2 regions of the Lelliottia sp. CFBP8978 genome follow, and region 2 is predicted to be linked to the other one. Evidence: predicted binding sites of a transcription regulator. Region 2 holds the regulator's gene; the other holds the start of a gene.
What was found. The regulator Fur, encoded in region 2, represses iron uptake genes when iron is present. The targets are predictions, from matches to a motif close to ATAATAATGAGAACNACTATCAA.
Positions count from the first base shown of each region.

Region 1 (7,163 bases), 150 kb from region 2:
CTTAACAAAAATCATGCTTCGGTCGCTGGCATGGGTTCGTTTTTAACCCGTTCTCTTTCACGGCTTAAAAAAACATATTCAAATACGCCAGTAAAAACCCTGCAAGCGGCCATAGAAAAGCGGCAGATTCGCCCCTTTTACCAGCCTTTTATTGATGGTGAAACGGGGAAAATTGCCGGTGTCGAGGTCCTCGCCAGATGGCGGCATCCGGCGTATGGCTACGTTTCACCTGACGTGTTCATTCCGCTGGCAGAAAAACACGATCTGATTATTCCGCTGACGCGTTCGCTTATCCGCCAGGTCATTACCGATCTGGAACATCAGATTCACCGTTTCCCGGTTGGGACCTATATTTGTATTAATATCAGTGCGCAAAACTGTCTCGATCCTCATTTTGAAATCGACACCTGCGAGCTGTTACAAAAATTCAATGCCAACCAAAGCCAGGTGGTGGTGGAGATCACCGAACGACACCCGCTGCATTTCACGCCACAGATAAGCGACTGGTTTGCGGCGCTCAGGCGCGCCAGCATTTCCGTGGCGCTGGATGACTTTGGCACGGGTTATTCCAATCTGTCCTACATTTCTGCGCTGAATCCGGAGTTTATTAAGATCGATAAAATGTTCGTTAGCCAGATTGGCGTCAGCGCCGATACGCGACTGGTTGACAGCGTGATTGCTCTGGCAAAAAACATGCGCATGAAAATCATCGCCGAAGGGGTGGAAACCCTGGCGCAGTGTGACTATCTGCGGGCAAAACAGATCGACTTTATGCAGGGCTTTTATTTTTGCAAACCCCTGCCGGTAGACGAGTTGATAAGCGTGGTGATGGCGCAGAGCATTGCCCCGCATGGTCTGCGAGGCAATCTGATTTAGAAGGTGTAGCGCATGCTAACCGAGACATTGCGCGGCTCGCCATACACCGCAGAATCGTCCAGATACGAATAGTATTCGCGATCGAACAGATTGCTAATGTTAGCCTGAACCGCCAGCTGTTTGGTCAGCTGATACTGCGCAAAGAGATCAACCAGCGGATAACTGCCCTGATAAAGTCGCTGGGTTTCGCCTTCTGGCCCTGTCACATCCTTGTAAACCCGGTTCTGCCAGTTTACGCCGCCCCCCACTGTCAGCTCCGGCATCACCGGCAAACGATAGCGGCTAAAGAGTTTCAGCTGGGTTTGCGGCGCGTAGCTATTGAAGCGTCCGTCCGTATCGCGGGCAACATAGCGTGTGGCGCTAAAGGTCAGCTGCAGATTATCGGTGACCGCCCCATTGACCTCGAACTCGGCGCCTTTACTCACCGCGCCTTTGGTCGCGCGATAGGCCTGCTCGCTGGAGCCGTTCACAAATTCTCCGCCGATCGCTTCTGCTGCGTTTTCCTGTTCAATACGGAACACGGCGACATTTGTCGTCAGGCGGCCATCCATCCAGTCGGCTTTCAGACCCGTTTCGTAGTTTTTGCCAGTGACAGGAGAGAGCCAGGCCCCGTCTTTGCTGCGCTTGGTTTGCGGCGCGAAAATCGACGTGTGGCTGGCGTAGCCAGACAGGCTTTCCGTAATGTCATACACCACACCGCCGTAAGGGGTGGTGTTGTATTTACGCATCTCCCCGCTGCTGCCGTTGGTGCTGTACTGGGTGTAGCGCGCCCCCAGGATCAGAGACAGCGGATCGGCAAGCGAGAGGCGCGCGGCGGTGTATGCCGATTTCTGGCGCACAATATCATCCGCATTTTGATACCAGTCGCTCCACACCGGTTCAGCCACGCTGCCATCCCAGTGATTGTTGAATATACCGACGCTGTCCATTGGACCATCTTTACTGAACGTGGCGTTATGCTGACGGCTGTAGCTTGCCCCAGCCATAAGCTGATGCTGCCGTCCGAGCAGTGCAAAAGGTCCGCTGGCGTAGGAGTCGAATGAATCCAGAGTACGTTTACCCCGATCCTGACTTCCCCACCCGCTTGCCCCTTCGCCGGTAGTGGCATCAGGATTGCCCATCACATAAAGCAAAGTGTCGTTAAACGTCTGCTCACCGTGAGTGCCATTGAGGCGAAACGACCAGCCGTTATCCCAGCTATGGGTCAGACTGGCGAAGACTTTTCTCGACTCGATGGTATAGCCCGTCCAGTCTGCCGACGTGTTGACGTGACGATCGTAATGCGTGCGGGACCCGTTACTGTACAGGGCAGGCAAGCCCCCCCAGGTTGGATTTGCGGTATTGGTTTGCTGGTAATCCCAGCCCAGAGAGAGAGTGGTGCTAGCCGTAAGATCGGCATCCATCACGCCATAGAGGAATTTTTTACGTTTACCATAGCGATCGAGCCAGCTGCCCTGATCCTGATACCCTGCAATGACACGCCCGCGCAGGCTGCCATCGCTATTAAGAGGGGCGGCCAGATCGGCAACATACCGTTGTTTATTCCAGCTGCCGTAGCTCGCACTGACGTTGCCGATAAATCCTTTGCTGTCGGCCCGTTTCCGCACCATGTTCACCGATGCTCCCGGATCGCCTGCGCCGGTCATCAAACCCGCCGCACCGCGAACCACTTCGATACGATCGTAGATAGCTGTGTCTGACGTCGCATCGCCAAAGTTCCAGGCATCGCCCATGGAGGTCGGAATATCGTCGTACGAGAAATTGGTTATCTCGAAGCCACGGGAAAAATAGTTCGACCGCTCGCTGTCAATTTGCTGCGATGAGACGCCGGTTGCGTTTGTCAGCACCTCATCAATATTTTGCAGATCCTGATCTTTCATCCGCTGCTGCGTGACAACGCTGACGGATTGCGGGACGTCACGCGGGGCCAGCAACATTTTTGTCCCTGCTCGCGTGGTTTTGACCGCATAGTCTTGTTGTTCATCGGCGGCGAGACTGTCTCCGCCGTAAACCACCATATCCTGTTCACTACTGCTTTCAGCCGCCAGCGCCGGGTGGATCACGGTACTGATACTGATTGCCAGAAGTGAAAAACGGAACGGTGTATTAAGTGCTAACGCGAGCCATTTCCCGCGTTTTCCCCTGCCATTGAAAGACATAGTGTTTCCCATCAGGAAGTGTTGTTATGCGTCTGTAGCGCTTTAAATGAGAATCGAAATCATAATTATTTAAACTAACATGCATAGATCAATTTGTCAGTTAAATGTAAGTAAATGTATATGAGTTTAAAAATTTGCTCGAATCCGTGCTGATTGGTTGCTGTCTCCCGGCCCCGTGGACTCAAGCGGCGTCAGCGAATTTCTGCAGGCAAAAAAACCCGCACGGATGGCGGGTTCATTGGGCACAACTGATGTTAAAACCATTGCGGCTACACTTTCTGCTCCAGCAGAAACTGATGCGCATAGGTAGCCTTTTAGTATCCCCTTCTCTTAGACTGCATCATGATGAAAAACACCGCACAGGACAAAATCACCCAACAGACAGCAATCGCTTCACAACTTGTAATTAATATATTTTTTGTTGCAGCAATATTTTATCTTTCCCTTTTGTATTTTTCGTTACTGTTAGTATCCATGCTTGAGACTCATTTGAATATGAATCCGGGTCCGGTGTTAATGTATAAAAATAATCTTTATTGCGAAAAATATACCCCTGAAATTTTGCAACTCACCTTCATTGAGCGTGCTACCGTTCATGATAGTCAGTACAGATCCGTTTTTCTTATTCAAGGAATGATATGTTATGCCATCGCAGGCAAAATCATTACCGACACAATTACCCTGGCTAAGTTCTATTTTATATGTCTCATTTTCAAACGTACTGGCGATATCATCCGTTGATGAAAAAAAAAGATTGGATAAAAACACAGAATCGATATAAACCATTTCATAACTTAGCATATCCATTATTATTAAAAACCTTCCATTCAGATTGCCGACGATTTACCAGACCTTGCATTATATGGCCTTGTAAAATCCCACTGATGATTTTATTAATCCACTCATTTCTGTCTCCCTCATCATTCCATTGTTTAACGTCGACACAGGTAACATTGCCCAGACTCATTACTTAAAAACAAATTACGCTCACATTATTTTTCTGAGTATGATTTAAAGTAAATTACCATTAACCACCATTCATGTTATGAATACAGTTTGTTGATTGAATTCATCTAAGGATAAAAATCACTCGCAGGAATTTCTGCATCTGTAATAACGGGAAATAATGAGAATACGACTGCGTCAAAATAAACGTTCACACGCAAAAGCACCGGGCCTTTTCAGGCTCCGGTGCTTAGATTACGACGTATGAATGACGATATTCATGGCCGTTTCATTTCAGGCAAACAACCTTAAAATGCGTAACGGACTTTAAGGCTGACGCTCTGGCTGGTGAATCGGGTTCGCTGTCCGGCATCGTATTGTACTGTGCCATCCAGTACGTCGCTGAATTTCGCCGTGACTCCGACTCCAGTCATCGCAATCCATGGGCTTTCGCTCATTCCCTGATAAGTGAATGGCGTGTCCGCGCTGCCGATGAAAGCGACTTTCGATTCTGAGCGATCGTTCATCGTGTCATAGCCTGCCCCCAGGTATCCGTGCACACTGACAATATCGGAGAGCTTCACGCCTGCCTTCACTTTGCTGGACACCACAAAGGCTTCCGTTGTCGAGCCATCCACTTTCAGACCTAAATCCTCTGCGCCACTTTCCTGATATCCCTTATCTTTGACGCGGTAGTAGTCCGTGCGCAGTTCCGGCGTGAGGGTTATGTCGTCCGACGGATGGAATTGACTCTGCAAACCCAGTCCTGCCTGCAGGGTGTGGCTATCATAGTCAGAGCGGGCCACACCGCGGTAGGCGCTGCTTCCGTCGGCGGGATTCTCAATGTTGAGGTATCTGTTACCCTTGGTGGTGTTGCGACCAAAGCCAGTCTGCCATGTCATTCCGGTATCCGGAGTGAAGTCATAACCCCCATAGGCCAGCACGTTCCAGCTTTCGAGCTGCGCATCATGGCGGATATCAGAGGAGGTATCGTTGACATCCGTCCGGCTCATTCCCAGCGCCAGGCCAAGACGAGCCTGGTCATAGACAAGGGCATCAGCACCGATGGCTATCCCGCGCGTATCGGCGTTATACCCGGTGTAATCCCCACGGCTTGACTGATTATCCCAACGACCGACCGGACGGATCCAAAGATATTTTTCAGGATTAAACTCATCGGTGAATCCCTGCCCGCGCATCGACTCCTGACGATTGCCCACGATATCGCCAAACGCACGAAGGTTGTTCATCTCGATATAGGTCATGCTTCCATCCATCAATGGCGCCAGCTGAACAACGTTTTTGTGCACCTGGGCTGCATTAAAGGATGACGTAATTGCGCATACGGTACCTGCCAGCGCGCCCGAACAGTCAGTACTCTGGGTCGGTGTGGTATTTCCGCCGGGTGGATTGGTTGCGGTATTTTTATCAATGATGGAATCGAGTGCCTTACCGACCCCCGCCAGCGAGTTATTTTTGGATATCTCTTTAACGGCATTGGTGACGGTGGTTAATTTCGTCTCGACAATTTTCAACGAATAACGGGAATCCGTCTGCTCCTGAACGAACTGATAGCGCAGTGAATCATCGAGAACAGCTGAAGGTGTACCCGTGATGCTGCCCGCAGTGACGACATCCGTCAGTTTATCCCCGTCAGCAAAACTGGTGCTGCCCCGGGTAATAACCAGCGTTCGTCCATTGAGCGCAGCGTTTCCGGCAACCTGAAGTTGCCCGTAACTGCTGGTACTGTCGGCCTGGAGTGCCAGTACACCTGCATTGCTCTGACTGTAGTTTTTGACTGTGGATGGCTGGCTGGTGCTGAGTAACTCAACTATACCGCTGTTGCTCATGTTGCTGCCCGGAGCATTCACCCGGCCAATAATAATGCCTTCATTGTTGATGCCGTTGGTGATGTCGATATTATTCTCTGCCCGAATCGCATCCCCTTCGACGGAGCCGATAATCCCCCGGTTTAAAAACAGGTTGGTGTTACCGTTGTCGGCAAAAAGAACACCCGCGCCCGTACCGCCACCAATAATAAATCCGGTGTTGATAATGCTGTCCGCCTGCGCATCGCCCGTGAGCGCTATACCAGCAATACCACCGTCAATAATTCCGGCGTTAGTCAGACTGGTGCCCGTCGAATTACTGGTCAGCTGAACACCGTAGCCATTTTCAGCATAAATCACGCCGCCAGACTGGTTTGCAATGCTGTAGCCAGAAGCGTAATTGCCGACTCTGATCCCACTTCCCCCCGTGCCGGAAGCAGTAATCTGGGACTGGTTGATCAAACTGTTGTTACGGCTGTTAGACGCCTCAATGCCGTTGGAGTCCGCGCCGCTGACATTAATCGTGCCTGCATTCGTTATCGTGTGGCCGCGGCTACCAGCAAGGATATTAATGCCATGGCTTCCAGCTCCAGAGGTCACAAGCTGCCCGTTATTGATGACGGTGCTGTCGAATAATTCATTCAGCTCGATGGCATTTGAGCCATTGCCTGACGTGGCTATCACACCATTGTTGGTCAGGATCTGTTTGTCCGCGCCCCTGGCGCGAATACCGTCACCGCCATCGCCTGTGGTTGAGATAGTGCCGCTGTTGGTCAACAAACCGCTTCTGACCAGAAAATCAATGGCCGGGCTGTTATTCGCCGCATTGGTAAACTGGCTGTTCTTCTCTATTTGAAGTTTTAGCCCTTCGGGACCATCAAAAGACTGCGGCGTTGATATCGCGTTATCACAACTCACCGTTGTCGGGCCTGTTGCGGTACAAACGGCTAATGCTGCTGGGCTGAGCAGTAAACTGACGCTCCCCGCCACCCCGCCCAGCAACACTTGTTTCATCTTATTCATTGGAACGCTCCGGTATCTATCATCATCAAAAGCAAAGCTAACTATAGTTAGATTTAAAAATAATCAAGATTGCTAACAAAATGTTACTAACACAAACCATCGGCAGGAATGATTAAATTTACAAAACTTTCCTGTTGGCGGGTGCAGGGCTATTGATGGGTAAATGTGATGGGGGAGAAGGTTTGCCCGCAAAATTTATGGTGTTGCGGTATTGCGATTTTCAGAAATGAGAGGGATGTTTATGACCAAAATGATGGCAAAGCCCAACAGTACGTCCACTGTTATTTCAAAATGCATCGTAAAACATCCACTGATGAGCCGACCTAAACTG
Region 1 covers NZ_CM188253.1:1,168,955-1,176,117, reverse strand. Annotated here, with positions in the region: gene SOM82_RS05440 (EAL domain-containing protein) at 1-876, shown strand, start outside; gene fhuE (ferric-rhodotorulic acid/ferric-coprogen receptor FhuE) at 873-3,035, opposite strand; gene SOM82_RS05430 (hypothetical protein) at 3,378-3,776, shown strand; gene SOM82_RS05425 (autotransporter outer membrane beta-barrel domain-containing protein) at 4,289-6,832, opposite strand.
Region 1: a site for Fur is predicted at 3,082-3,104, ahead of fhuE (ferric-rhodotorulic acid/ferric-coprogen receptor FhuE). Genes of this name have one in related genera too.

Region 2 (7,163 bases):
GGCGTGACGATACCGTGGCGGTCATAGTCCGGGTCGTTGGCAAAAGCCAGATCGAACTTGTCACGCAGCGCCAGCAGACCCGCCATCGCGCACTCTGACGAGCAATCCATACGGATAGCGCCGTCTTTATCCAGATGCATAAAGCGGAACGTCTGATCGACCTGATCGTTGACGATGGTCAGATCCAGCTTGTAGAACTCGCCAATACGCTTCCAGTATTCAATACCAGAACCCCCAAGCGGATCGACACCCAGCTTCAGACCGGCTTTCTGGATTGCGGCCATATCAACGATATCGGCCAGCCCTTCAATAAACGGCTGAACCAGGTCCTGCTCTTTCACATGACCCGATGCCATTGCCGCATCCAGAGAGATGCGTTTAACGCCTTTCAGGCCATCAGCCAGCAGCGCGTTGGCGCGGTCTTCGACCACTTTGGTGACGTTGGTATCAGCCGGACCACCGTTGGGTGGATTGTATTTGATACCGCCATCGTCCGGCGGGTTGTGCGAAGGGGTGATGACGATACCGTCAGCCTGCGCTCCCCCTTTTTTGTTGTGCACCAGAATCGCGTTAGAGACCGCAGGCGTTGGGGTAAAGCCGTTATTTTCCTGAATGATAACGTCCACACCGTTAGCCGCCAGCACTTCCAGTACGGAAATAAATGCCGGTTCGGACAAGGCGTGAGTATCTTTACCGACGTAGCACGGACCGGTAACGCCATTTTTGGCGCGCTCTTCCGCAATCGCCTGCGCAATGGCCAGAATATGCGGCTCGTTAAAGCTATGGCGCGCCGCGCTGCCGCGGTGGCCAGACGTACCAAACTTCACTGCGTGTTCTGCGTTGCCCACTTCCGGCTTTAGTACGTAGTACTGCGCGGTAAGCTGAGCGACGTTAATCAAATCGCTTTGTTGTGCAGGTTGACCCGCTCGATCGTGATTTGCCATTACCTGGTCCTTCCTGTGCAAGGGTTAAATGGTACCGCAAACCTTTTCAATCAATTCCGCCGGGAATTGCATCGACTGCATGATGTGTTCAACCATGCTGCATTTGCGTCCGGTGTTGGTATTGGTGATCACCCAGTACGGCGTACCAGGGACATGTTTAGGCTTGGTTTGATTGCCGTTGGCAAGCAGCGTTTGCTCGTCGCCCGCAAAGTAGACGCGGGTACGACCGTGCAGCGACTCGGTCGCTTCAGCAAACGCTTTGTTATCCAGTGAATAGAGTGTAGACAGCACCAGCATAAAGCGGTTAACCGCTTTTTTCTGCTCGGCGTATTCGTCGGAAAGCAGCAGTTCGCGCACCGCGCGGACTTTGTCTTTCACCGGTGCTACTGTTTTGGCTTCAGCAACAACGTTTGACTGACGAACCTCTTTGGAAACCGGAGTTGCAGGCTGTGAGGCGGCGGAAAATTTCAGCATACGCCGTAAAATATCGGACGCACTCTCGCCAATATGTCGCGTGTGGCTGGCAATATACTGATAGAGCTCATCATCAACTTCGATTGTTTTCATCTTAATCCAGTGCAATATCTTATCTGAATACAAGTCGTTGGGATTATAAGGGCTAATCCCAACCGCGGATAGGGTCATGCCCGTGAAGCAGCAAAAGTCGGAATAAACTGGAACCTTGCAGCCGGGCGGCAGAATGGTCAACATAATACCCTAACCTGACATACGTAAAAAAAGAACTTTGCCATGAAATTGAATAGCCGAGCGCAATCTGCACAATCGCCGAACAATAATTCTCCCATCGTACTGGTTCACGGTCTTTTTGGTAGCCTCGATAACCTGGGCGTGCTGGCGCGCGACCTGGTTGCCGATCACTCTATTTTGCAGGTGGATATGCGTAACCATGGCCTTTCAGAGCGAAGCCCTGAAATGACCTATCGCGCGATGGCGCAAGATCTGCTGGAGACGCTGGATGCGAACGGTATCGAAAAAGCCACGCTGATTGGCCATTCAATGGGTGGCAAAGCGGTGATGGCGCTGACGGCACTGGCCCCGGAGCGTATCGACAAACTGGTGGTGATCGATGTCGCGCCTGTCGATTATGACGTGCGCCGCCACGATGAAATCTTTGCCGCCATCAACGCCGTGACCGAAGCCGGAGCGGCCACCCGTCAGCAGGCGGCGCCTGTCATGCGCGAATACCTTGATGAAGAAGGGGTGATTCAGTTTCTGCTGAAATCTTTCGTCGACGGCGAATGGCGTTTTAACGTCCCTGTGCTGTGGGATCAGTACGCTGAAATCGTTGGCTGGGACCCAGTTACGGCCTGGCCGCACCCTACTCTGTTCATTCGCGGCGGCAATTCACCGTACGTCACCGACGCCTATCGCGATACGCTGCTGGCGCAATTCCCGCAGGCGCGTGCGCATGTGATTGCCGGAGCCGGACACTGGGTACATGCCGAAAAACCAGAAGCGGTGCTGCGCGCGATTCGTCGCTATCTCGCTGATAACGCGATTTGATTAAAAAGTCAGCGACTGGTTGCCAGCTGGCCTCCAGTCGTTGGCGTGCTGGTATCCGTGATGTATGATGTCGCGCTCATCGCCCGGGCAATAGCAGGGCTGCTTGTTTTCCCCCGAAGTCTCTGAATCATGGCCAAAGAACAAACGGACCGCACGACATTAGATCTGTTCGCGACTGAACGTCGACCGGGACGACCTAAAACCAATCCGCTATCGCGTGATGAACAGTTGCGTATCAATAAACGCAATCAGCTTAAACGCGACAAAAGTCGTGGGCTTAAACGCGTCGAGCTAAAACTCAACGCGGAAGCTGCAGATGCCTTAAGTGAGCTGGCCGATGCCCGTGAGATCAGCCGCAGCGAGCTTATCGAAGAGATGCTGATGGCGCAGCTCCAGGCATGGCGCAACAGCCAATGATCGCCTGAAATATCATCCTTTCATCACTTTCATGTAGCACAGAGTGCAGTCCGGGCCGATAGCAGTTTCCGCTGACTTCTCTGTTCTGCTATGATTGCCCTTATCCGTGGACAATTCGTGCCACCATACCATTAAGTTTCAAGAGGTTATTTTACTCATGGCAATCATCGGCATTTTCTTCGGCAGCGATACCGGTAATACCGAAAACATCGCAAAAAACATTCAAAAACAGCTTGGTAAAGACGTTGCCGACGTGCATGACATTGCTAAGAGCAGCAAAGAGGATCTCGAAGGTTACGATATTCTGCTGCTTGGCATTCCGACCTGGTACTACGGCGAAGCGCAGTGCGACTGGGATGATTTCTTCCCAACGCTGGAAGAAGTCGACTTCAATGGCAAGCTTGTTGCCCTGTTCGGCTGCGGCGACCAGGAAGATTACGCAGAATACTTCTGCGATGCACTTGGCACCATCCGCGACATTATTGAGCCTCACGGCGCTGTTATCGTCGGTCACTGGCCAACGGCGGGCTACCATTTCGAAGCGTCCAAAGGTCTGGCGGACGACGACCACTTTGTCGGTCTGGCAATTGATGAAGACCGTCAGCCGGAGCTGACCGCCGAGCGAGTGGACAAATGGGTTAAGCAGATCCGTGAAGAACTGCACCTCGATGACATTCTGAACGCCTGACTGAATGTTGAGGCGCGACATAATTTGTTGCGCCTCATTGATAGATAAAACCGATTAAAATAATTGCTACAAATTTTTAACTTTTATCTCCATACCTGTACAATGTCCCCGGGTTAAAGTGGATGCCATCAGACAAGTTTGTTGGCGATACCACGTTTTTATAAGCATACTTTGCTTGAGACTTGCAGTTTTCATTTAGGCGTGGCAGTTCTATAATGAGACGCATTATCCCAAGTGCATTTTCTGTCACTTCTTATTTGAAGTGAATCGTTTAGCAACAGGACAGATTCCGCATGACTGACAACAATACCGCATTGAAGAAGGCTGGCCTGAAAGTTACGCTTCCTCGTTTAAAAATTCTGGAAGTACTGCAAGGTCCGGACAATCATCATGTCAGTGCGGAAGATTTATACAAACGTCTGATCGACATGGGCGAAGAGATTGGACTGGCGACCGTTTATCGCGTCCTGAACCAGTTCGACGACGCCGGGATTGTCACCCGTCATAATTTTGAAGGCGGAAAATCCGTTTTTGAACTGACGCAACAGCATCACCACGATCACCTTATCTGCCTCGATTGCGGCAAGGTGATTGAATTTAGCGACGACTCTATCGAAGCACGCCAGCGTGAAATTGCCACGCGCCATGGCATCCGCCTGACCAACCACAGCCTGTATCTCTACGGCCACTGTGCTGAAGGCGATTGCCGCGAAGAAGAGCACGCGCACGAACCGAAATAATCGCATTTTCATACTCTGAGCCAACCTGACGGTTGGCTTTTTTTTGCCTGTTATAAGACAAAAAGCCCGGTAAGCTGAAGCTTCCGGGCACTTTAGAGCGCGAATGATCTGGCGCGACGTGTTACCGACTGTTGTTGCTGCGGATCTCCTGCCAGATGCGGTCGCAACGCTTTGCCACTTCCTGATCGTTACCCGTTTTACGCGCCTGAATACACGCCTGGTAATCCAGCACGCGAACGTTTTCCTGCGTCGCAAACTGCTCATGCGCTTTCTCTTTTTTCAGCACATTCAGTACGCTCTGGCAGGCTTCGATCTTCTCTGGCGAGCCTTCTGCGGTATTGATACAGGCGCTGTAGGCCTCTTTAAGACGCGAATCTTCTTTAGGTGCCTGGGGCTGTGCGCAGCCAGCCAGTGCCGACGCCAGCGCCGCCACACAGATAATTTTTTTCAGCATAGCCGTCTCCATTCCGGCGAGGTGGGGGGAACACCTCGCCGGCGTGATTATCAGAAGATAGTGAACGGTGCGATGACCATAAATTTCACGTCACGCTCATCCTGGAAGATGTTGCCGTAACCGCCCGCGTAGCTTGGAATATCGGAGTGGTTGTCGTACTGGGTGAAGTGCAGTTTGAACATCGTGCCCTTCGCGCGGCCATCCTGCAGGGTATAAACTGCGTCGAGGCTGTAAGAGGACTCTTTCAGACGATAGTTCGGGTCGTAGTAAGCATCCGGCGTGGCCATATCCGCTGGTTTTGCGTCCCAGGCGTAGGCATAAGATGCCCCAACCGCCCAGCCCGGCAGATTCCAGTTCTTCAGGTCATACATCGCGCCAAAGAAGAGCGCTTTTTCACCGTCGGCGTTGAAGTCAGAGCGGTTATCCCACCAGATATCCAGACGACCGTTTGAAGAGGCGTAGGTTGGGGTCATACGCTGCAGGAAGTAGCCCTGCTGCCCTTCCGCCTTGACGTAGGTTCCTTCGAGACGTAAATCAACCTGGCCAACTTTATAGCCAAAGGTCAGGGCCTGCAGCCAGGCGGTGCCGTCATACAGATCGTTCACGCCGCCATCGCTGACTTTGTCGCGCGTGCCGTAGAACTGATAGCTGGTGGTCAGCGGGCCGCCGACAATATCAAATTTGTAGCTCGCCTTGGCAAAATACTGATCGACATAGCCTTCTGCCTGACCGAACGCGGCTTCCAGCACCAGATCATTTTTGAAGTCATACTTCGCGCCGAGCGAGTGCAGATATTCGACTTTGGTCTTTTTATCGTTCTGATAGAACTTGTCCATCTCGATGTGCCACGGCGCTTTATATTCGTTGGTCCACATATAGGAGAAGCTCAGCGCGCCTGCATCGCCGTAGTCGAAATTAGCTCCGGCTTCTGCCCCCTGGTATGTACCCGGCATGAAACTCCAGTGCGGCGCTAATAACGTCTGACCGGTTGGCTGAATATAACCGCCGCGCGCCCATACCGGACCGTATTTAAATTTAGCCGCCGCTTTATACAGGCTAATGCCGCTCTTATCGCCGGACCAGTCTTCTTTATACGCTTTATTGCTGGACGAGAACGCAATTTCGTTCGGGTGCGCGCTATCGCCATTTTCGGCCATTTCAATGGCGGTAAAGGCCGCAATATCAATACCGAACATATCGGCGGCATAGCCGGACTGGAAATCCAGATTGGCGTTCCAGGTGGAGTGAGAAAGGTTGGTTTTGTATTTGTCTTCAGTGACGTCTTTACGGTCACGTTCACGCTGCCAGTAATAGATACCGCCCGTGAGTGTAGAATCATCAATAAATCCTGCCGCCTGAGCCTGCGGAGCAGCCATAAAGCCTGACATGGCTGTCACACCGGCAACAGCCAGCGCCAGCGCACTACGTTTGCCACTGAACGTACGCATAGATTGTTCCTCTTTGACGAATTAAAACGCCTTAAACGGCGAAAAGCTAAAAAGACCTAAATGGTCAGGGGTAGTCAGAAATACCCTCGAATTAACTACCGTCTTTAGACTATTTTTCGCGACGCGAATTATCAATGATTTTTAGCAGGCAAAATGCAGGATTATGACGAAGTGCACATAATTGGTAGTGATTTGTAACATATTGCAGATAGCGGAACTAAGGAGAGAAAAACCGTTTAAATTCATTAATTAATATAAATTGATAACGCTTACACGCTTTCATTTCGCTTATTTATTTTCGATCTTAACTTTATTTTAAAAAATAAGTAGCAGCTGATTGACCCGCTATTTTTACGAAGAAACAGCCCAACAAAGTAACAACATGATCGATAAGCAAAAAAAACGCCGCTGGCAGCGGCGTTTGTCTCTCATTGACCTGGCTTACTCGCCCGTTTTAGCCCATGTGTCACGCAGCCCAACGGTACGGTTAAATACCAGTTTGGTAGCGGTTGCATAACGGCTGTCGAGGCAGAAATAGCCTTCACGCTCAAACTGGTACGCTTTACCGGTTTCAGCGTTTTTCAGGGACGGTTCGGCGTAGCCCTGTTTGATCACCAGCGATTCCTGATTGATGGTCGCCAGGAAATCATCAGCAGCGCCAGGATTCGGTACGCTGAACAGACGATCGTAGAGACGGATTTCAACCGGCAGCGCGTGTGCTGCGCTCACCCAGTGAATGACGCCCTTCACTTTGCGGCCATCGGCTGGGTCTTTACTCAGCGTGTCGGCATCGTAGCTGCAGAAAATGGTGGTGATATTGCCTTCGGCGTCTTTTTCGACACGTTCGGCTTTAATCACATACGCGTTGCGCAGACGCACTTCTTTGCCCAGAACCAGACGCTTGTACTGCTTGTTCGCCTCTTCGCGGAAGTCAGCACGGTCGATCCA
Region 2 covers NZ_CM188253.1:1,317,366-1,324,528, reverse strand. Annotated here, with positions in the region: gene pgm (phosphoglucomutase (alpha-D-glucose-1,6-bisphosphate-dependent)) at 1-944, opposite strand, end outside; gene seqA (replication initiation negative regulator SeqA) at 969-1,511, opposite strand; gene ybfF (esterase) at 1,695-2,468, shown strand; gene ybfE (LexA regulated protein) at 2,598-2,885, shown strand; gene fldA (flavodoxin FldA) at 3,043-3,573, shown strand; gene fur (ferric iron uptake transcriptional regulator) at 3,867-4,313, shown strand; gene chiQ (ChiQ/YbfN family lipoprotein) at 4,435-4,764, opposite strand; gene chiP (chitoporin ChiP) at 4,818-6,215, opposite strand; gene glnS (glutamine--tRNA ligase) at 6,657-7,163, opposite strand, start outside.